4 regions of the Nonomuraea sp. NPDC051941 genome follow, and region 1 is predicted to be linked to each of the others. Evidence: riboswitches for the same ligand, from Rfam matches in the RefSeq annotation. Region 1 holds a riboswitch; each other region holds the start of a gene.
The links. A riboswitch is a leader RNA that binds a small molecule or an ion and turns the genes downstream of it on or off. The one in region 1 is predicted to bind cyclic di-AMP.
Positions count from the first base shown of each region.

Region 2: it holds a riboswitch for cyclic di-AMP, as region 1 does, so the genes downstream of both, ACIHFD_RS30925 (CHAP domain-containing protein) here and ACIHFD_RS06885 (C40 family peptidase) in region 1, are expected to answer to the same signal.
Region 3: it holds a riboswitch for cyclic di-AMP, as region 1 does, so the genes downstream of both, ACIHFD_RS41830 (CHAP domain-containing protein) here and ACIHFD_RS06885 (C40 family peptidase) in region 1, are expected to answer to the same signal.
Region 4: it holds a riboswitch for cyclic di-AMP, as region 1 does, so the genes downstream of both, ACIHFD_RS50895 (C40 family peptidase) here and ACIHFD_RS06885 (C40 family peptidase) in region 1, are expected to answer to the same signal.

Region 1 covers NZ_JBIUCF010000003.1:86,789-91,858, forward strand. The annotation lists gene ACIHFD_RS06875 (NYN domain-containing protein) at 1-1,175, shown strand, start outside; gene ACIHFD_RS06880 (NlpC/P60 family protein) at 1,307-2,281, shown strand; cyclic di-AMP (ydaO/yuaA leader) riboswitch at 2,676-2,840, shown strand; gene ACIHFD_RS06885 (C40 family peptidase) at 2,914-3,429, shown strand; gene ACIHFD_RS06890 (hypothetical protein) at 3,753-4,559, shown strand; gene ACIHFD_RS06895 (M48 family metallopeptidase) at 4,829-5,070, shown strand, end outside.
Region 2 covers NZ_JBIUCF010000020.1:58,965-64,034, forward strand. The annotation lists gene ACIHFD_RS30910 (LysR family transcriptional regulator) at 1-662, opposite strand, end outside; gene ACIHFD_RS30915 (alpha/beta fold hydrolase) at 734-1,540, shown strand; gene ACIHFD_RS30920 (YoaK family protein) at 1,506-2,252, opposite strand; gene ACIHFD_RS30925 (CHAP domain-containing protein) at 2,535-3,221, opposite strand; cyclic di-AMP (ydaO/yuaA leader) riboswitch at 3,235-3,372, opposite strand; gene ACIHFD_RS30930 (Gfo/Idh/MocA family oxidoreductase) at 3,490-4,443, opposite strand; gene ACIHFD_RS30935 (aldo/keto reductase) at 4,463-5,070, opposite strand, start outside.
Region 3 covers NZ_JBIUCF010000032.1:113,864-118,933, reverse strand. The annotation lists gene ACIHFD_RS41840 (BlaI/MecI/CopY family transcriptional regulator) at 1-158, shown strand, start outside; gene ACIHFD_RS41835 (M56 family metallopeptidase) at 155-1,105, shown strand; gene ACIHFD_RS41830 (CHAP domain-containing protein) at 1,654-2,418, opposite strand; cyclic di-AMP (ydaO/yuaA leader) riboswitch at 2,433-2,587, opposite strand; gene ACIHFD_RS41825 (hypothetical protein) at 2,733-3,023, opposite strand; gene ACIHFD_RS41820 (cation transporter) at 3,063-3,476, shown strand; gene ACIHFD_RS41815 (NAD(P)/FAD-dependent oxidoreductase) at 3,646-4,539, opposite strand; gene ACIHFD_RS41810 (BlaI/MecI/CopY family transcriptional regulator) at 4,622-5,008, shown strand; gene ACIHFD_RS41805 (M56 family metallopeptidase) at 5,005-5,070, shown strand, end outside.
Region 4 covers NZ_JBIUCF010000045.1:88,316-93,385, forward strand. The annotation lists gene ACIHFD_RS50880 (O-methyltransferase) at 1-494, shown strand, start outside; gene ACIHFD_RS50885 (branched-chain amino acid aminotransferase) at 533-1,630, opposite strand; gene ACIHFD_RS50890 (3-isopropylmalate dehydrogenase) at 1,848-2,894, opposite strand; cyclic di-AMP (ydaO/yuaA leader) riboswitch at 2,996-3,139, shown strand; gene ACIHFD_RS50895 (C40 family peptidase) at 3,188-3,718, shown strand; gene ACIHFD_RS50900 (ROK family protein) at 3,751-4,917, opposite strand; gene ACIHFD_RS50905 (sugar ABC transporter substrate-binding protein) at 5,018-5,070, shown strand, end outside.

The DNA of each region.
Region 1 (5,070 bases):
AACGCGCCAAACTCGGCAGCGCGCCCATCGCGGCGCAGCTCGAGAACGACAAGAAGTTCCGCGAGCTGGTGGCCGAATCGGTGGAGGCTGGCTGGCCCGAATTGGTGGCGTCCCTGGCCGAGGGGAATGTCCCACCGGCCGCCGACCCCGTGCTCGTGGCCGCGGCCGCCTACCTCACCCGCCCGCCCGGCTGGGCGGAGATGATCGAGGTCGCCCGTACGGACCTGGTGCAGTCGGCCGTGGCGGCCGAGGGATCGGAGCGCGAGGAGGCCGTCAACCGGCTCCGCGAGCAGCTCGCCGCGCAGAAGACCGCCGCCAAGGAGGAGGCCGATCGGCTGCGCGAGCAGATCAGGGCGGCCCGCGCGGAAAATTCTGATTTGAGGCGCAAGCTCCACGACGCCCGCGAGCGGGCCAAGGGCGCGGTGCAGCGGGCCGACGAGATGGAGCACGCGGCGGAGGACGCCAGGTCGGCCGCCACGGCCGCGGGCACCGCGGGCGAGTCCGAGCTGCGGCGGCTGCGCGAGCGGCTGGCCGATGTGGAGAAACAGCTGGAGGCCTCGCGCCGGGCCGCCCGCGAGGGCAGGAGCATCGAGGACGCCCGCATCCGGGTGCTGCTCGACGCGCTGCAGGACGCCTCGGCCGGGCTGCGCAGGGAGCTCGCCCTGCCCACGATGATCAGCCGGCCCGCCGACTCGGTCGCCGCGGTCACCGGCGAGCGGCCCGGCGTCCGGGGGGTGCCCGCGCGGGCGCTGGCCGACGACGACCCGCAGCTCCTCGACCAGCTCCTAGCCCTGCCGCAGGTCCACCTGATCATCGACGGCTACAACGTGACCAAGACCGGCTACGGCACGCTCACCCTCGCCGACCAGCGCACCCGGCTCATGACCGGGCTCGGCGGGCTGGTGGCGCAGACCAGGGTCGAGGTCACCGTCGTGTTCGACGGGGCCGAGCTCAACTCCCCGGTGCAGGTCGTGGCGCCGCGCGGGGTGCGAGTGCTGTTCAGCCAGCCGGGGGAGATCGCCGACGATCTGATCCGCCAGCTCGTACGCGCCGAGCCGCCCGGCCGGGCCATGGCCGTGGTGTCGTCGGACCGCGAGGTGGCCGAGTCCGTCAGGCGGATGGGAGCCAGACCCGTTCCGTCTGGCTTGCTGCTGCGCAGGCTGGGCCGGGCCTAGATTACCTGCACCCCTTACGTGCGGATTTGCCGCGCTGTGCCAGGGATATTACGAATTGGGCGGATAACGTGTGACCTCACCCGCCACTTCTGTACTATTCGCCCCAGATATCATCCCTGGGAGGCGACACAGTGAGGTTTGGCAGGGTGCCGGTGGCCGCGGGTCTCGCGTTCGGGCTGGTCCTGTCCCCCATGGGAGCCGCCGTCGCTGATCCCCGGCCCACCCTCGGACAGGCCAAGGCCAAGCTCGACAAGCTCAACGACAAGGCCGACAAGGTCGTCGATCGCTTCAACACGGCCACCGAGCGGTACAAGGCCGCCAAGGGCGCCTACACCAAGCTGAACGACCGCTACAAGACCAAGCTGGCGACGGTCGCGGACCTGCGCGCCCAGGTGATCGGCATGGCCGTCGACAGCTACAAGCTCGGCACCGACGTGACCTCCCTGCCCGGCCTGGTGAGCGCGGACCGCCCCGACGACTTCCTGATGAGCCTGGCGCTGGCCGGGCAGCTCTCGCGGGAGCGGGCGGAGAAGCTGGCCGCGTTCGACCGGGAGAACCGCGGGCTGAAGGTCGAACGCGACAAGGCGGAAGAGGCGCTGGAGGCGGCCGACCGGGAACGGGACGGGGTCGAGAAGGAGCGCTCGGAGATCATGAAGCTGATCTCCGAGCAGAAGAAGCTCCTGAAGAAGCTGGGCGCCTACAACCCCGGCAACCCGAACAGCGTCGGCATCCAGTACACGGGCCCGGCCTCGGGCAACGCCGCCGCCGTTCTGCGCTTCGCCTTCGCCCAGGTGGGCAAGCCGTACGTGTTCGGCGGGACGGGTCCGGGCGGCTGGGACTGCTCCGGCCTGACCCAGGCGTCGTGGCGCGCCGCGGGCGTGTCGCTGCCGCGCACGACCTGGCAGCAGTGGGCCTGGGGTGCGAGCCGCAAGGTCTCACTGAGCGCCCTCCAGCCGGGGGACCTCATCTTCAGCTCGAGCCTGGGTCACGTCAGTATCTACGCCGGCGACGGGAAAATCGTTCACGCGCCGCAGACGGGCGACGTGGTCAAGGTCGTCAAACTCTCGGCGTACGGCGGCCGCCTCGTGGGCGCCATCCGCCCGTAGCTACGACGCCGGATCGTTGATCGCATCAGCCGAACGAGGTTCGGCTGATGGGCGATGGGAACGATCCAGCGCGCCTGACGAGTCGCAACAAGTGTGACAAACGCGACATTTGGGGCCTGACAAACGGGCGCGAAAACAAATGTGAGCAGCGTCACATTTTGGTAACGGAACCTGGTGTTCCAGCAGGGATTTCCCTCCTTACTGACTCCACTATCTGATCTTTACAAGCGATGTTCCGCTTTGCCGATCCTTGACCCTTCGGCGTAGCTTCTGGCGACGTCGCGGTGAACAAGCCATGTCCCCCGCGAACCCGCACCGGTCCCTCCCGGTGTGAGACAGATAAAGATCCGCTGGTCAACCGCCCAAATGTCCCCATATCAACACATTGGTCGGGACGGTTGGCCTGCCGAATCCGTGCAGCCAGGAGGCACGGAGCCGGGGACCCAGCGATCCCAGTTCCCCAGGGATCAGGGGGTGAATCGGCGCGCACATCGCGCCGTAGGGCGACTTCCAGGCCCGAATCCGTCAGCTAACCCGGTAGGCATTCGTGGAAGAGTCAAGGAGAAATCCTGTCTACCTCCCTGCATAACCCCCGTCTGTCCCGCATTGCCCTGAGTGGCGTAGCGCTCACGATGACCGTGACGGCCGGAGGTGCGATCCTCCATGCCCCAACGGCTCAGGCGGCCACGACCGATTCGGCTTCGACGACCAAGGCGGCCGCAACCGCCGGAACCTCGAAGACGACCTCGGCCGCGGCGCTGAGGGCGGCCAAGGTCGCCCGTCAGAAGGCGAAGGCCAGCAAGGCCGTCGCCGTGGCCAAGAACCAGGTCGGTGACCCGTACCGGTACGGAGGCACAGGCCCTGGTTCGTTCGACTGCTCCGGCCTCGTCCAGTACGCCTGGAAGAAGGCCGGGGTGAAGCTCCCACGCGTGGCGGCCAGCCAGTTCGCCCGCACCAAGAACAAGGTCTCGTGGCGGAACCTCCGTCCCGGCGACCTGATGTTCTTCAGGGGGCTCGGCCACGTGGGCATGTACGTCGGCAAGGGCAAGATGGTCCACTCGCCTCGGACAGGCGAACGGGTACGCATCGACAAGCTGAGTGAATGGCGGCGGGCGTCGTTCGTCGGCGCTGTTCGTCCCGGCATGTGAAGAAGCCCCGCCCGGCTCCTCCGGGCGGGGCTCTCCCATTGTTACTTTCATTTTTTACGGCGGAGCACGGGCGGCACCACCCGCCGCACATCCCGGCCTCGCGCACGTGGCCGCACAGGCCCACAGCCGCCCAACCCACGGCCCCTCGGCGACACGGCTCGCGGGCCAGGCTCCCCGTCCGGTGGCGCGCGGTGTGCGGTCCTCTGGCGCGCAGCCACCGCATGCGGTGCGGGTGGACGGCTCTCACGGGCGCGCGGTTCGGGGTGCGGAGTGGCCGGTCATGGGCCGGCGGGCGGCTACGATCGGGCATCGTGTCAGGGCAGGTGAGTCGGCGGGCTGCGATCGTCTCCGTCCTGCTTCTCGCCGCCGCCCCCGCCAGCGCCCCCACCCCCGATTCCCCCATCCTTCCCGCCGAAGTCCGCGGCCTGTGGGGTGACGGCGAGGTCGTGGCCCGTGGGGCGCGGTCCGTGGTCGTCGGCCGGCACACCGCACCCGCCGAGCTCGGCGACATCGCACGGAGGGCTGATCGGGCGGGGCAGCGGGTGTCGGCCGTGCTCGGAAGGTCAGTACGACCGCTCGTAGTCGTTCCCTCGTCCGCCGCCGAGGCGGCCGGGCTGGCCGGGGTGGGGCGGGTCGACGGGCTGGCGGCGGTGGCCGATCGCGGGCGTGTGATCATCGTCCCCGAGTTCTTCGCCAGGCTGAACTCCACCGGCAAGGACGTCGTACTCACCCACGAGCTCACCCACGTCGTCGCCGGCACCGACCGCCTGCCCCCATGGCTCTATGAGGGGTTCGCCGACTACGTCGGCTACCGCGACTCCGGCCTCCCCGTGAGGACCGCGGCCGCCGAGCTCGCCGCCGAGGTGCGGGCCGGGAGGCTGCCGAGGGAATTGCCCGGACCTGCGGCTTTCGCGGCTGACGGGCGGGACCCCGTCCGGCTCGCCCGGGCGTACCAGGAGGCTTGGCTGGCGTGTCGCTTCCTGGCTGACCGGTTCGGTGAGAGGACGCTGGTGAGGCTCTACCGTGACGCCCGCGCGGGCGGCGTAGACCGAGCACTCGCCGCGCTCGGCCTCTCCGCGGCCACGCTGACGGCACGGTGGCGCGACTACGTGCGAGACCAGCTCGCGTGAGGGGGAGGCAGATGAGCGAACGGCGGAACGTGGACGACGCGTCGCAAGAGGCGTCGAAGGAGGGTGAGGAGGCCGGAGGCGCCGCGGCTCTGAGTGGCGAGGCGCGCGGTCACGGTGAGAGCGCGCCAGTAAAGGGGGAGGGCGTCAGCCCGGTGTCCGGGGGTGGCGCGTCCGTGAAAGGGGAGAGCGCGGGTCCGGTGTCCGGCGGTGGTGTGTTCGTGAAGGGGGAGAGCGGCGGCGGAAGGCGGGGGCATGGTGAAGGTGTGTCCGTGAACGGGGGAGGGCCGCCGGAGCCCGACGGCGAGCGCCGGCTGAGGCGGCAGGCGGCGGTGGCGGCCGTGCTGCTCGGCCTGGTGATCGCGGCCGTGGCCGCCTTCAGCACCCCCTGGCACCTCCTGACCTCCGGACCACCCGACCCGGCCCGCGACTTCACCGCCGCGCAGATCGCCAGGTCCGAGGCGTTCGACGCGGCCAGCACCCTGCCCGCGTACCTCTCGCTGGCCCTCACACT
Region 2 (5,070 bases), on a different contig from region 1:
GCGGGCCCGCTGGCCTCGAAGGCGACGTCGAGCCGTACCTGGGCCGTCAGCGCAGCGCCCATGATGAGGGGACGGCAGCCGGCGGTGGTCAGGATGAACGGCCTGTCCTCCAGATCGGCGAGAGTGACGGCCGGGCGGGCGGCCAGGGGGTGGTCGGCGGGCAGCACGGCGACCATGTCGTGGGTGCTCAGGTGGACGGTGTGCAGGCCGGGCGCGGGCAGGGTGACGACGCCGACCTCGGCGGCGCCGCGGTGCAGCCATTCGCGGATGTCGTCGTCCATGCCCTCGAAGAGGCGTACGCGGACCTGCGGGTAGCGGTCGGTGAACGCGCGCAGCAGCTTGGCGACGAGCGTGCCGGTGGCGCTGGGGAGACTGGCCAGGCGGAGTTCGCCGGTGATCTGGCCGCCGGCGGCGGCCACGTCGGCGCGGATGAGGTCGAAGTGGCGCAGGGTCTCGCGGGCGCGGGCGAGGGCTCGCCGGCCGGCCTCGGTGAGGGCGATGCCGTCGCGGTGGCGGACGAACAGGGCGGCGCCGAGCTCGCGTTCGAGGGCGGCGATGGCGCGGCTGACTGCGGGCTGGGACATGCCGGTGTGCTCGGCGGCGGCGGTGAAGCCGCCGTGTTCGGCGACCGCGACCAGGGCCCTAAGCTGCGCCAATGTCATACCGGCATACCTTAATTGGTATTTGACCGGGACACTTCCAGAACATGATGGTTATGCCCATGTTCGAGCGAATGACGATCGAAGTCGACGGCCGCGTGGCCAGTTATCTGACGGCGGGCGAGCGGGGCCCGGTGGTGTTGCTGTTGCACGGCACGTACTGGAGCCGGGTCTGGGCGTCGGTGATCGACGGGCTGGCGGCGGCGGGGCTGCGTCCTGTGGCGGTGGATCTGCCGGGGCTGGGGCGTTCCGGCGGGGAGTTGACGGCGGAGACGGCGGCGGTTCCGGCGCTGGCGGCGTGGGTGGCACGGTTCGCGGCCGCGGTCGGCGCGGGGGAGCGGCTCTCGGTGGCGGGGCACGACATCGGCGGTGCGGTCGCCCAGCACCTGCTGGTGGAGGGGAGGCCAGAGGTGCGGCGGCTGGCGCTGGTCAACTCGGTCACATACGACTCCTGGCCGGTGCCCGGCGTGGCCCGTTACCGGGATCCGGCCGTGGTGGCGGCCACGACCGTGGAGGAACTGCTGGCCGCCCGCCGCAAGGCGGTCACCACCGCGCTCGCCCGGCCGGCCACCGAGGCGGAGCTGGCCGATTACCTTGATCCGTGGAACGACCCGCGGGTGGGCCGGTCGTGGATGGCGCTGGCGGGTGCGGCCGACAGCCGTTACACGCTGGACCTGGTGCCCGCACTCAAGGCCGATGGGACGCCGAAGCTGCTGGTGTGGGGGGAGGACGACACGTTCCAGGAGGTCCGGTACGCCGAGCGCTTCGCCGCCGAGGTGCCGAACACGACGCTGGTGCGTGTTCCCGGGGCGGGGCACATCCCGATGGAGAACGATTCGGCCGGGGTCACCCGGGCGCTGGCGGAGTTCTTTCTCGGCTGAGACCACTGCGGGCGACGAGGGCGACGGTGGTGAGCAGGGCCAGGGCGGCCGCCAGGGCGGGTGCGGGGCCGGTCGTGAGGTGGAGGAGGGCGCCGGTCAGGGCGCCGAGGAACATCGCGGCAATGGAGGCGGATCGACGCAGGGCGGCCCGGCCCGGCGTGTCGGCGGCCAGGCTCGTGAGGGTCGTGGTGAGGACGTTGGTGACCAGGTCGGGTACGCCGAGCGCCCGTACGGACGCGTTCTGCAGGCCCATGCCGCAGGCGAGCAGCACGATGAGGGCCGCCTGGGGCCAGGTTGTGCGGTGTCCGGCCGTGAGGGCGACGGCGAGGGCGGCGGCGACGAGGAGCGCGTGTACGGCGGTGGCGGCGGCGAACGCCCGTCGCGGGTTTGCGGTCCGCCTGATCACCCGGCCCGCGCTCCAGGCGCCGGCTCCGAAGGCGACGAGGGCCGCCGGGGAGGCCCATCTGGACATCTGGGCCTCCCCGGCCAGGGCGAAGCTGAGGAAGACGATGTTGCCGGTCATGTTGGCGACGAAGACGCGGCCCAGGCCGAGGAAGCTGACGGCGTCGACGAGGCCGGTGACGAAGGCGAGGAGGATCAGCAGGGCGGGCAGGACGCCGTGCGGGTTGGCGCCGCGCGGGAAGAGCTCGTCGGCGACCCGTCGCAGCCCACTCCGCACCAGCCTTCCGGGGCGTCTGCGTGCGGCTGGCATGGTGGGCGGCTCCTTGGCGAGGTCGCGGGCGGTTCGCCTCGGGTCTTCCCCGGTGACGGGCCGCCGCACTCGCGGGGGTGAAACGCGACGGCCGAACGGCACCGATCGCCGGGTTCCGCTCGGCACGCCGCCGCACTCGCCGGGGGCGAAACGCGACGAGCGCGCGTCCCGTTGCGGGACGCGCGCTCGTTCGGCGCTGGGGGAAGGCCGGCCAGGAGCTGCCTGGGGGAGTCCGGTCAGTAGGCGCCTGGGGGAAGTCCAGCCTGGAGGGGGACGGTCCGGTCAGGAACGGTACTGGGGGTAGCCGTAGCCGACGACCTGGGACTTGGGACGGACGCGCTCCTCGACCTTGCCGTTGCCGGTGTTGCCCTCGACGGTCGAGATGGTGCCGTCGCCGTTGTCCTTCTCGACGAACCCGACGTGCTTGATGTCGTTGAGGTTCTTGCTGCCGCTCCACGAGAAGTACACGATGGCGCCGGGCTTGGCCTCGGTGCCGAAGCGGTGGTTGGCCTGGAACCACTTGGCGTGGGCGACGGTCCAGGCGTCCCAGCCGATCTGCGAGCGGGCGCCGGTCTGATCGCCCACCCAGGAGACGAACATCGCGCACCAGGCGGCGTTCAGGTAGTCGGCGCGGCTGCCGCCGTCACGGGCGATGGTCTCCGCGGCGCGCTGCGAGTTGGCGTACCAGCGCTGGAACTTGGTGCCGCCGCCGGCCGCGTTCTCGGTGATGCCGACCTGGGACTTGGCGAGGGCCAGGACCTCGCCGGCGGTGGCGCTGACCTTGGCCTCGCGCGAGCGCTCGGTGTGGTCGGCGACGGTGGCGGTGCCGGCGACGGTGCCGATCGGCTGCTTGTCCGCTGCGGTGGCGCTGGTCATGTGGGCGCCGAACGCGGTCCCGAGGATGGTGGCGCCGAGAAGGGCGCGGGCGATGTTGGTCTTCGCAGCGGAGGTAAAGCGGATGTTGGCCATCGAGGGGGTTTACTCCTTGCTTCCATGCCGCTTACCGGGTTAGCTGACGGGTTCGGACGTGGAAGCTGCCCTACGGCACCGAAGTGCCGATTCACCCCAAAGGACGTGGGTCCCCGGTTCCGCCCGAGGGCGGATTCAGCGGTCACAGGACGTTCCTGTGATGTGTCTTGCGATGGTCGGACAAGTCCGGACAAACCGGACGTATGCCTCAAGAATGCCTCAAACGTAATGCATAAGGCAAGAGCGTTACAAATCGATAAAGGCCCAGCTAGGCGACCTGCCTGCGAGCCTCGGCCAGAAGCCCCATCATGGCAAGGGATTCGTCGAGCGGCATGATCGAACTTTCGGTCCTGCCTTCGGCCGTCGCGGCCCGGACCTCGCGGAGCTCCCCGGCGTACCCGTTGTCGGCCGGATCGAGGATGTACTCCTCCGGCTCCATGGAGGGCCCGGAGAGCAGAATCCGCGGCGTAGCCCAGAACGGTGCCTGGAGGTCCGCCCGCATCTGAGTCCCTACAACACTGGCATGGTTCGGGTAATTCCCGAGCAACGAAGTCTCCACGAGAGCCTTCCTGCCACCGGGGTAGAGCAGCACGCCGCCGGCCTCCGCGTCGACGCCGTTGGGCGCCAGAGTGCCGGTGATCCGCAGGTCGGAGGGCATGCCGAGGATCAGCTGGGCCAGCCCGAACGGGTAGATCCCCAGGTCCAGGAGCGCTCCGCCGCCGAGCTCCGGCGCCCACAGCCGGTGCTCCGGGTCGTAGGGCTTGGCGAAGCCGAAGGAGGCGTGCACCGAGCGGAGGTCGCCGAAGCGCTCGTCGGCCGCGATCTTCTGGACGAGCGGGTTGAACCGCATCCACATCGCTTCCATCAGGAACACGCCCGCCTCGCGCGCCAGGCGTACCATCTTCTCCGCGTCGTCCACGGTGGCGGCCAGCGGCTTCTCGCACAGCACGGCCTTGCCCGCGGCGATGGCGACCTCGGCCACCTCCAGGTGCTGGGCGTGCGGCGTCGCCACGTAGATCGCGTCCACGGCCGGGTCGGCGCAGAGCCGCTCATAGGAGTCGTACGCGGACTCCGCCCCCAGAGTGGCGGCCAGTGCCTGCGCCCGCCCCAGGTTCCTCGATCCGACGGCGGCCACCCGCATGCCCGGTTCGGCCGCGATGGCCGCCCCGACGGTCCGCGCGATATTCCCTGTCGCCGCTATGCCCCACGCAAAATCCCGCACGCGGGCGATCGTAGACGAGTCAGGTCATGTTGAACGTGTCGGGGTCGGGTCCGATCCGCTGACCCCTGTTCATCGCGCCGATGGCCGCCATGTCCTCGGCGTCGAGGATGAAGTCGAAGACGCCGATGTTCTCGGCGATGCGCGCCGGGGTGACCGACTTGGGGATCGCGACGTGGCCGAGCTGCAGGTGCCAGCGGAGCACGATCTGCGCGGGCGTCTTGCCGCACTTGTCCGACAGCTTGGCCAGCGCGGGGTCGTTCAGCAGGCCTTGGCCCTGCCCGAGCGGGCTCCACGCCTCGGTGAGGATGCCGTTGGCCTCGTGGAAGGCGCGCAGCTCGCGCTGCTGGAGGTACGGGTGCAGCTCGATCTGGTTGATGGAGGGCACGAGGTCGGTCTCGTTCATGAGGCGGGTGAGGTGGGCGATGCTGAAGTTGGAGGTGCCGATGGCCTTGGCGCGCCCGTCACGGTAGATCTTCTCGATCGCCTTCCACGCCTGCACGTACTTGTCCTGCTGCGGCACCGGCCAGTGGATGAGGAAAAGGTCGATGTAGTCGAGGCCGAGGCGGGCCAGGGACTCGTCGAACGCCGCCTCCGCGCGGCCGTGGTCGGCGTTCCACAGCTTGGTGG
Region 3 (5,070 bases), on a different contig from region 1:
AGGAGGCCTACACCGCCGATGTGATGCGCCAGTCTCTGGCCAGCAGCGGCAACAGGGCGGCCACGCTGGTGCACTTCCTGGAACGGCTCACCCCCGAGGAGGCGAGCGCGCTGGAAGCGGCCCTCCGGGTGTACCCGGCGAGGGACCGCAGCTCATGACGGTGGCCATCGTCCTCGCACTTTACGGCGCCTTTGCGGCCCTGCTACTGCCAAGGCTCCTACGGCGAGCCGGGTGGGCCGATCGCGCGCCCCGGCTGGCGATCATCATGTGGCAGGCGGCGAGCGTGTCGGTGGTCGTGTCGGTGCTGCTGTCGGCGTTCGCCGTGGCCGTGCCCGCCTCCGTCGTGGGGCACGGCCTGGCCGGGCTGTTCGAGGCCTGCGCCGCCCTGCTGGGCGACGGGGCGACGCTGAGTTCGACAAGCGCCCGGGTCGGCCTCGTCGTCGACGGGCTGATCCTCGCGCGTTTGGCCTATACCGGTGGAGCCGTGCTGCTGGGCGCGCGCCGCGACCGGCGGCGGCATGCCGAGACGCTCTCCCTTTTGGGCAAGCACGACGTCCATCTCGGCGCGCTCGTGGTCGACTACGACGAGCGCCTGGCGTACTGCCTGCCCGGCCGGAACGGGCACGCGGTCATCACCACCGGCGCGTTGCGCTCGCTCGCACCGGAGCAGGTCGCCGCCGTGCTGGCCCACGAGCAGGCCCACCTGCGCGGGCGCCATCATCTGGTGCTGGCCGGCGCCGAGACACTGGCACGGGCGTTCCCCCGCGTGCCGCTGTTCGAGGCGGCGCGGGCCGAGATCGCCCGCCTGGTCGAGCTGCTGGCCGACGACGTGGCCGCCCGCCGCCACCCGCGCGTCCACATCGCCGCAGCCCTGGTCCGACTCGCCACGGGACGGGTTCCGGCTTTCGCGCTGGGCGCGGGTGGCGAGACGGCGCTCACCCGCGTGCGCCGGATGCTGCATCCGCAGGAGCCGCTCGACAGGCGAGAGCGTCTCGCCGGGCTCTTGGTGGTGACGGTGCTGCTCGCCGGTCCCGCCACGCTTGCCGCGGCCCCGGGCGTGGGCGCGTTCCTCGCCCACCACTGCCACTCCTTCCTCACCCTCTAGCCTGTCTACGAAGATGGCTAGTAGATGATTGTCGGCTCGCGCCCATGACGCGTGTAGGTCAGCGGCTGCGTACAGGCGCCGCAGGAGTCGTGCCGGCTGTAGCTCTGGCGAGCTGTGGTCAGGCATCGCCGGAGGCCGGCGGTACGGGAGAGCCCGACCTCGGTGGGGCCATGTCCACGGCCTCGGCGTCGATCCCGCCGACGGAGCCCTCTACGTCGCGGGGCACCACGGGCTGTTCAAGGTCACATCCCCGACGACCATGACCCGGGTAGCCGACCGCGACCAGGACCACATGGGCTTCACGATCGCCGGCCCGAAGGCCTTTTGGGCCGGCGGACACCCTTCGGCCGAGGACGTCTCCCCGGATCGCCCGCCGCACCTCGGCCTCATCCGACGCCGGTAAGCTGCCCGGCCAGGCCACCGCGTTCACGGCCGTGGACCGGCGGCGCCTGCCGGCCGCGATGGAGGACGGCACGGTGCTGGAATCCAAGGACGGAGGCAAAACCTTCGCCACCGCCTTCGGCGCCGCGCGCTGAGCCGTCGATCGGCTAGGTGGCCAGGGTCTGGCGTCCACCGCCAGTGCGACGATGCCGCCCGCCCGCCGAAGAAGGCCTGGCGAACTGCCGTTTTCTCGCCCGCCTGATGACCAGGACAGTGCCGAGCAGCGCGACGAGGGCGCCTGCCGGGACCGCCATCGTGCCGACCAGGAGCGTGGCCCCTCCTGAGGCCGGCGCGACGGCTGCCACAGCGGCTTTCGGTGGCCCGGCTTTCCCGAACGCGGCGGGCTGCGTCGGAGACGAACCCAGCTCGCCTTCGAGGATCACGACCTCCCTGCCGCCTCCCGCCTTCTCTCGTACCTTTCTCGGCAACCCGTACCCCACGACCTTGCTCTGATCGCGGTCCTTGCGCTTCAGCCACACCTTGTCGATGTTGCCCTCGATCGTGGCTATCCGTTCGCCGTCGACCCGCTCAACGATGCCCGCATGATCGATCCCCTCGACGTCCTTCGAGCCGCTCCAGTCGTAGAACACGATCGCACCCGGCTCCGGCTTGTCGCTCCAGGCTCCCTGGGCCTGGAACCACTTCGCATGGTCGACGGTGTAGGCGAACTCGCCGACGTACTTCTCCACCCCCGCCTGGTTGGCGGCCCAGGTGATGAACATGTCGCACCACGGAGCGGTCTTGAAGTAGGGATCGCTTTGATCCACGTTGGCGTAGTACCAGTCGCCGAACCTGGTATAGCCGTTGCCCTGTTCCTGGTAGCCGAGATACTTCTGAGCAGCCTCGAGCAGACCCTCGTCAATGGATGCCATGGGTAAGGCGGATGACCCTTTCTCCTTGACCGCCTACCGGGTTAGCTGACGGATTCGGGCCAGGAGACGCCCTACTACCGCGTACGCGGCGGATTCACCCCGTGCTTGGATCATGCCAAGCGATTGGTTCCCCGGCCCCCGCCGGGGCGGGATTGAGCGGCTGGCCGGTCGCCTTCGGGGGAAGGCAGGCCACCCGGCCAGTACGATGAACTGTAGTAGTTAACTTGACCGGATCGTGACGTTATGCCGAAACGATCTCCCTTGAGGGAAATGTCGACCTACGGCATGGCCATTGACTCCGACGCCTTCTCGCTTTACTTGCGGCGTCGTTCCTGCTGCTTACGCCACCCGCACCCGGTCAGCCCCTGCGGCTTGACCACGGAGAAGGTCGTGATCACGAGCAACGCCACGACGCCGCCGACGGAATGCGCAGCGTGCCTGGCATGGCGGGAGGGTCGGCGCCGGACGGTGTGCCGTGCCAGCACCCGTGCGGTCGTCTCGCAGCTGTCCGCGCAGTCGAGGTTGCTGCGGATGCACTTGGCCAGCTCTGTGATGTTCTCCTCGCTCGGCAGGCATCCGCGCACGCGGTACACGCCTCGGTCCACCGGGCACACCGTGACGACGGCAAGGAACGCAGCACCGCGATCCTGGACGTCAGCGGGCTGCGGTGGGCCTCCGAGCAGAACGTCGTCGTGGCCACCTTGAGCCGCCGCCCGGGGGTGCTGGGCGTGGAGGCGAACCCGGTCGCCCAGACGGCGACCGTGGAATTCGATCCGCGCCGCACGTCGCTCGCCGAGCTGCGCGCCTGGTTGATCGAGTGCGGCTACCACTGCGCAGGGCAGTCGGTGCCCTCCCACATCTGCGATCCGATGGCCGAACCTGACCCGCCGCGTGCCACCCCGATGGAGGCCCCGCACGCCGGCCACGCCGCTCCTGCCGAGGAGGCGGTCTCACCACACGAAATGATGGGGCATGGCGGGCATGCCGGGATGTCCATGGCCTCGATCGCGGCCGTCAACGCCCTCGCCCTCAAACGGCTCCGCTTGCCCACTTCGTGAGCAGCCCGATCAAGATGACCATGACGAGACGGCGGGCTGTAGCTTCGGGCCGCTGGGCTGTGCGGGCCTATCGTCACGGCGCAGGAACGCCATGAGCACCCTGCGGGAGCCGGATATCCACACCAGTCAGAACGGCAGCAGGGCCTTCGCCACCACGGACTGACCCGCCTCAGGCGTAAAGGAGCTCTTGATCGATGGTGACCGCCGCCACGACGCCTGCCGCGGCGCCCAGGACGACCTGCGCTCCCGCGAAGGGCATCGCGGGACGCCTGGCCATGTCGCCGGCAGCGTAGAGGCCAGGACTGGACGTCTTGCCGAAGTCGTCGACCTCGACCGCGCCGTCCTCCAGCAGGCGGCAGCCGAGGCGTTCCGCCAGGTCGGACGCCTGCCGGGTGGAGGGATGGCAGAAGAGCGCATCCCTCTCGATGTAGCCGGCGTCCTTGAAGACGATCCGCGCCAGCGCCGTGCCCTTCCCTTCCAGCCGGTCCACCACGTCTTCCCTGATCTGAACGCCGCGGTCGGCGAGCATGGCGCGCTGGGCATCGGAGATCTCGCCGCCGTTGGTGCACAGCACGACGTCCGAGCTGAGCCTGGCCAGGTGAACGGCTTGATGAACGCCCCAGCCGTCGACCTCCAGCACCGCGAGCCGCCGCCCATGGCGCTCCCAGCCGTGGCAGTACGGGCAGTGCACCACGCCGTCCCCCCAGCGTTCCGCCAACCCGGAAACCGAGGGCAGCACGTCTCGCACGCCGGTGGCCAGCACCAGCCGGGCGGCCTCGGCCCGCCACCCGTCCTCCAGGACGACCTCGAACCCTTCGGCGGCGTGCATGACGCGCGCCTGCCGTACCTCCACGTCGGGGTACCGCGTCAACTGCTCCAGCGCGATCGCACGCAGTTCGCCGGGCGCGATGCCATCGCGAGAGAGCAGGTTGTGCACCGCTCCGCTCACCGCGTTCCGTCCGGGGCCGCCGTCGACGAGCAACGTGCGCCTGCGCACCCGCCCCAGCGTGAGCGCGGCGTTCAGCCCTGCGGGGCCGGCTCCGATGATGATCACGTCGTACACGGGAACACTCCTACTATCGCCTTGTAGTACTAGCTAGGCATAGTAAGCAACTTTGCTACTATCGGGCAATAGGAGGTGCTGGGTGAGCGACGAGCTGGAGCGCGCGGCGGCCGTGCTGGGGCCGCTGGAGGGCCGCATCATGCGCGCCCTGTGGTCGGGCACGGTCACGGAGCCCTTCGTGGTCCGCGCCGTACAGGTCCTGATGCCCGAGCTCGCCTACACGACGGTGATGACCACGCTGCGCCGCCTGGCGGACAAGGGCCTGCTCGCCTCCAGTGCCGAGGCGGGGCAGCGGGCCCACCACTACCGGGTGGCACAGTCGCCCGCCGAGTTCCTCGCGGCGGCGAGCGCGCAGGAGACGAGCAGGTTCGTGGAGCGGTTCGGCGACGCGGCGCTGGCGGCGTTCGCCGCCAAACTGGGCGACCTCACTCCCGAGCAGCGCAAACGACTGGAAGACCTGCGCGGATGATCCTTTACGGCCTGCGGCACCGGCCGCTCCCGCTCGCGATCGTGCTCGCGCTGATCGCGATC
Region 4 (5,070 bases), on a different contig from region 1:
TCCTGACCATGATCACCCAGCTCGTGGCGCCCCAGGTCGTCGTCGAGGTGGGGACGTTCACCGGCTACTCGTCCGTGTGCATCGCCAGGGGCCTGTCCGGCGGGCGGCTGCACTGCTTCGACGTGAGCGACGAGTGGACCTCCGTCGCCCGCCGCTACTGGCGCGAGGCCGGGGTGGAGGACCGCGTGACGCTCACGCTCGGGCCTGCGCTGGAGACGCTCGCCGCCTTCGACCAGACCGTCGACCTGGCCTTCCTCGATGCCGACAAGGGCAACTACCCCGGCTACTACGAGCTGCTCATGGAGCGCCTGCGGCCCGGCGGCCTGATCGTGGCGGACAACACGCTGCGCCGGGGCCACGTGGCGGACCCGGCGCACGAGGAGCAGACCACCGTGGAGATCCGGCAGTTCAACGACCTGGTGATGGAGGATCCGCGGGTGACGGTCCTCATGCTGCCGGTCGCGGACGGGATGACCCTGATCAGGAAGAACTAGGCGCGGCGGCCGGGCCCTCGCGGACCCGGCCGTCCCCACTAGACGATCTTGTGGATCCAGTTGTGGGCGTCGGGGCGGGCGCCGTACTGGATGCCCACCAGCTCCTCGCGCACCCGCATCGTCACCGGGCCGGGGTTGCCGTCGGCGACGCTCCAGGAGCGGTCGGCGCCCTTCACCGTGCCCACCGGCGTGACCACGGCCGCCGTGCCGCACGCGAACACCTCGGTGAGCTCCCCGGACTCGCATCCGGCCTGCCACTCGTCGATCGAGATGAGGCGCTCCTCGGTCTCCAGGCCCAGGTCGCCGGCCAGCTCCAGGATCGACTCCCTGGTGATGCCGGGCAGCAGGGTGCCGGTCAGCGCGGGGGTGACGAGCTTGTCGCCGAAGACGAAGAACAGGTTCATCCCGCCCATCTCCTCGACGTACCTGTGCTCGTGGGCGTCCAGCCACACCACCTGGTCGCAGCCGTTCTCCACGGCCTGCCGCTGCGCGACGAACGCGGCCGCGTAGTTGCCGCCGCACTTCGCGAAGCCCGTGCCGCCGGGGGCGGCCCGCGTGTACTCGGTGGACAGCCAGACGGAGACGGGCTTGAGCCCACCCGTGAAGTACGAGGCCGCCGGGGAGGCGATGACCATGTACTTGTACGACTTCGACGGGTAGTTGACACCGAGCCCCGCCTGGGTGGCGATCATGAAGGGCCGCAGGTAGAGGCTGTGACCCTCGGTCGTGGGCACCCATTCCCTGTCGGTCTGGACGAGGAGCTCGAGCGACTCCACGAAAGCCTCCTCCGGCAGCTCCGGCATGGCCATCCGGAGCGCGGAGCGGTTGAAGCGGGCGGCGTTCGCGTACGGGCGGAACGCGACGATCGAGCCGTTGGCCTGGCGGTAGGCCTTGAGCCCCTCGAACAGCTCCTGCGCGTAGTGGAAGACCGAGGTGGCCGGGTCGAGCGAGAGCGGGCCGTACGGAAGGAGCTTGGCGTCGTGCCAGCCCTGCCCCTCGGTGTAGTCGATCGAGACCATGTGATCCGTGAAGGTCTGCCCGAAGCCGGGGTTCGCCAGTACCTGCTCCCGCTCGGCCGCGGTGCGAGCGTGGTCGGATAGCTGCACGTCGAAGCTGAGCTTCTGAGCGATGGTCATGACGTCGGTCCTTCTCTCTGCGAATCTGCCCAAATCTACAAGAAATCTGCGGATCGGTGCTGGTGAGCGGGCGCTGCCCGGAAGACAGTCCCGGTACTTCCTATTGTCTCGCTATATGGGATGGCAAGCGGCCAATGGGGCGATCAGCCCTTTTGGACGCAAAAAAGCGCCTGGCGGCCCTCGTCGGACCACCAGGCGCGTTGGGGGCTAGGCGGTCCTAGCCGGATACTCGCGCGGTGATGTCGTCACCGATCTCGTGGGTGGTGCGACCCGCCCAGCCGGCCAGCCGCTCGAGGATGTCATCGGCGACCGCCTGCTCGACCTTGGCCGCCTCGGTGTGCAGGCCCAGGTGGTCGAGGAGCATGGCGACGGACAGGATGGTCGCGGTCGGGTCGGCCTTGCCCTGGCCGGCGATGTCGGGGGCGCTGCCGTGCACCGGCTCGAACATGCTCGGCGCGGACCGCTCGGGGTTGATGTTGCCGCTGGCGGCCAGGCCGATGCCGCCCGCGATGGCGGCGCCCAGGTCGGTGATGATGTCGCCGAACAGGTTGTCGGTGACGACCACGTCGAACCGCTCCGGCTGGCTCACGAAGAACATCGAGGCCGCGTCGATGTGGCAGTAGTCGGTCGTGACGTCGGGGTATTCCGCCGCCAGGCGGTTGACCGTGCGCTGCCACAGGTCACCGGCGAAGGTGAGGACGTTGGTCTTGTGGACGAGCGTCAGCTTCTTGCGCGGCCGCGTGACGGCCTTCTCGAACGCGTAGCGCACCACGCGCTCGACACCGTAGGCGGTGTTGAGCGACTCCTGGGTGGCGATCTCGTGCGGGGTGCCGCGCCGCATGGCGCCACCGGTGCCCGCGTAGAGGCCCTCGGTGCCCTCGCGGACGACGATCATGTCGATGTTCTCCGGCGGCGTGTCGGCCAGCGGGGTCTCCACGCCGGGGAACAGCTTGACCGGGCGCAGGTTGACGTAGTGGTCGAACTCGAAGCGGAGCCGCAGCAGCAGATCGCGCTCGAGGATGCCCGGCGGCACGCTGGGGTCGCCCACGGCGCCGAGCAGGATCGCGTCGTAGCCGCGCAGCTCTTCGAGCACGGCGTCGGGCAGCGTCTCGCCGGTACGGTGATAGCGTGCGGCTCCCAGGTCGTAGTGAGTGGGCTCGATCTTCGTGCCCACTGCCTCCAGGACCTTGAGCCCTTCGGCCACGACCTCGGTGCCGATCCCATCGCCGGGGATGACGGCCAGACGGATGTTACGCGACTCCATGGGCGGTACCTTACCGCGTCGTCTCGGCTGACGAACACTTCATCTCATCTTTCGGACGACCCCTTTGTCCGGTATTGCGGTTCTTTGACCGTTTCGTTAAAGTCACCGACCAGCCTAATCCGCGCGCCGTTGCGTGGAGCCGGGGACCCACATTCCCCCTGGGGCGAGTCGGCACCCCCATGCCGTAGGGCTACTTCCAGGCCCGAGCCCGTCAGCTAACCCGGCCGGCCTTATGGAAGGACAGACCCCTGTCTCGAATCGCCATTGTCCTGGCGGCGGGCGCCGCCGGGCTCATGCTGGCCTCCCCAGCCCATGCCTCGGCCAAGATCGACGACCTCACCACCCTGACCGGCGGCCAGATCAAGGAAATCCAGGAGGAACAGGCTCCGACGCCCGCCTGGAAGGTCGCCATCAAGTTCGCCATGAGCAAGCGCGGCACCCCGTACGTGTGGGGCGGCGCCAGCCCGAGCGGATACGACTGCTCCGGGCTCATGCTCAGGGCGTACGAGCACGCCGGAATCGAACTCCCCCGCACCGCCGCCGAACAGTACGGCGCGTTCACCCAGAAGATCGACTGGAAGGACCTCAAACCCGGCGATCTGGTCTTCTTCCACGGCCTCGGGCATGTCGGGATGATCTCCCGGCCCGGCTACATGGTCCACTCGCCGCACACGGGTGACGTGGTCAAGGAAGAGCGCCTGACCTCCTGGCGCAGAGAGTCCTTCGTGGGTGGCGTCCGCCCCGACCGCAAGGGCGTACGGCTCTGGTCCAAGCTCCAGAAGCAGCGCGACGAAACGCCCACCACCCTCACGGCCACCCTGTAGGAGGCCGCGGCGTCCGCCTCCCCACGCGACGGTCAGGGGAGGCGGGCGTCGAAGATGAGCTCCCAGGCGCGGGTCCTGGCGCGGGCCACCGCGCCCAGCAGGACGCCGCTGTCCCCCAGCGTGCTGGCCACCACCGACGGCCGCAGCGGGCCGAGCTCGGCGATGCGGGCTTCGATGGACTCCCCCAGGAGGTCCAGGTTGCGGCCCACGCCGCCGCTGAGCACGATCACCTCCGGATCCAGCACGGCGGCCACCGCCACCAGCAGGCCGCCGATGCGGCGCCCCTCGGCCTCCACCACCGAGCGGGCCACTCTGTCACCGGAGGCCGCCGCGGCGAAGACCTTCTTGGCCGTCCGCAGGCTCAGGCCGGCGGCGCGGGCCGCGCGGACCACTCCGGGCGCGGCGGCGACCGCCTCCGTGGCGCCGTGGGCCAGGGCGTCACCGGCCGGCGGCGCCGGGTCCTCGGTCGCGGGCAGGTACGAGACCTCCCCCGCCGCTCCCCGGGCGCCCACGTACAGCTCACCGTTGATCACGATGCCCATCCCGACGCCGGTGCCGACGGACACCAGCGCGAAGTTGGACTTGCCGCGCCCCGCCCCGTGCGTGTGCTCGCCGACGGCGGCCAGGTTGATGTCGTTCTCGATGACGAGGTCGACCTCCATCTCGGCGCGCAGGCGCTCGGCCAGGTCGGAGCCGGGCAGGTTGGGGGCGAACTCCAGGCGGCCGAGCTCCGGGTTGTACACGCCGGGCGTGCCGACGACGGCGCAGGCGATGTCGGGCCAGTCGACGACGGCCTCATAGGCGGCGGCCCGGCACAGCTGTCCGACCAGGAGTGCCAGTTCGGCGGAGGTGAGGGCGGTGTTGCGCCCGTCCCTCCGGCCGGCGAATTTCCCGCGCAGATCGGCGACGGCGACCCTGATCCAGTCACGCCCGATGTCGACGCCGGCGACGTGGGTGGCGGCGGCGTTGACGTCGTACAGGGACGTGACCGGCCCCGGGCGGCCGGAGACCTCGCCGACGAGGTGAACGAGCCCGTCCACCTCCAGCCCGGCCAGGGCCGCGGACACCGTGGGCTTTGACAGGCCGGTGATCTTGGCGAGGTCGGTGCGCGAGGCGGGGCCGTGCTCCTGAAGATGGTCGAGCAGGCGGCGCTCGTTCAGCACTCGCAGCATCCGCGGATTACCCAGGTCGCCCCGCATCTCACCCTCCTTGAGGAAACAGAGCCTAGCCAACTTGCCTGATAGTAAATTACCTTTCTTACCAAGCACAGGGGCGGCACATCCGGAAGGACGAAGTGCGATGCACCGAGCATGGCGATCAATCCCTGTCGCGGCGGTCCTCCTGGCCGCCGC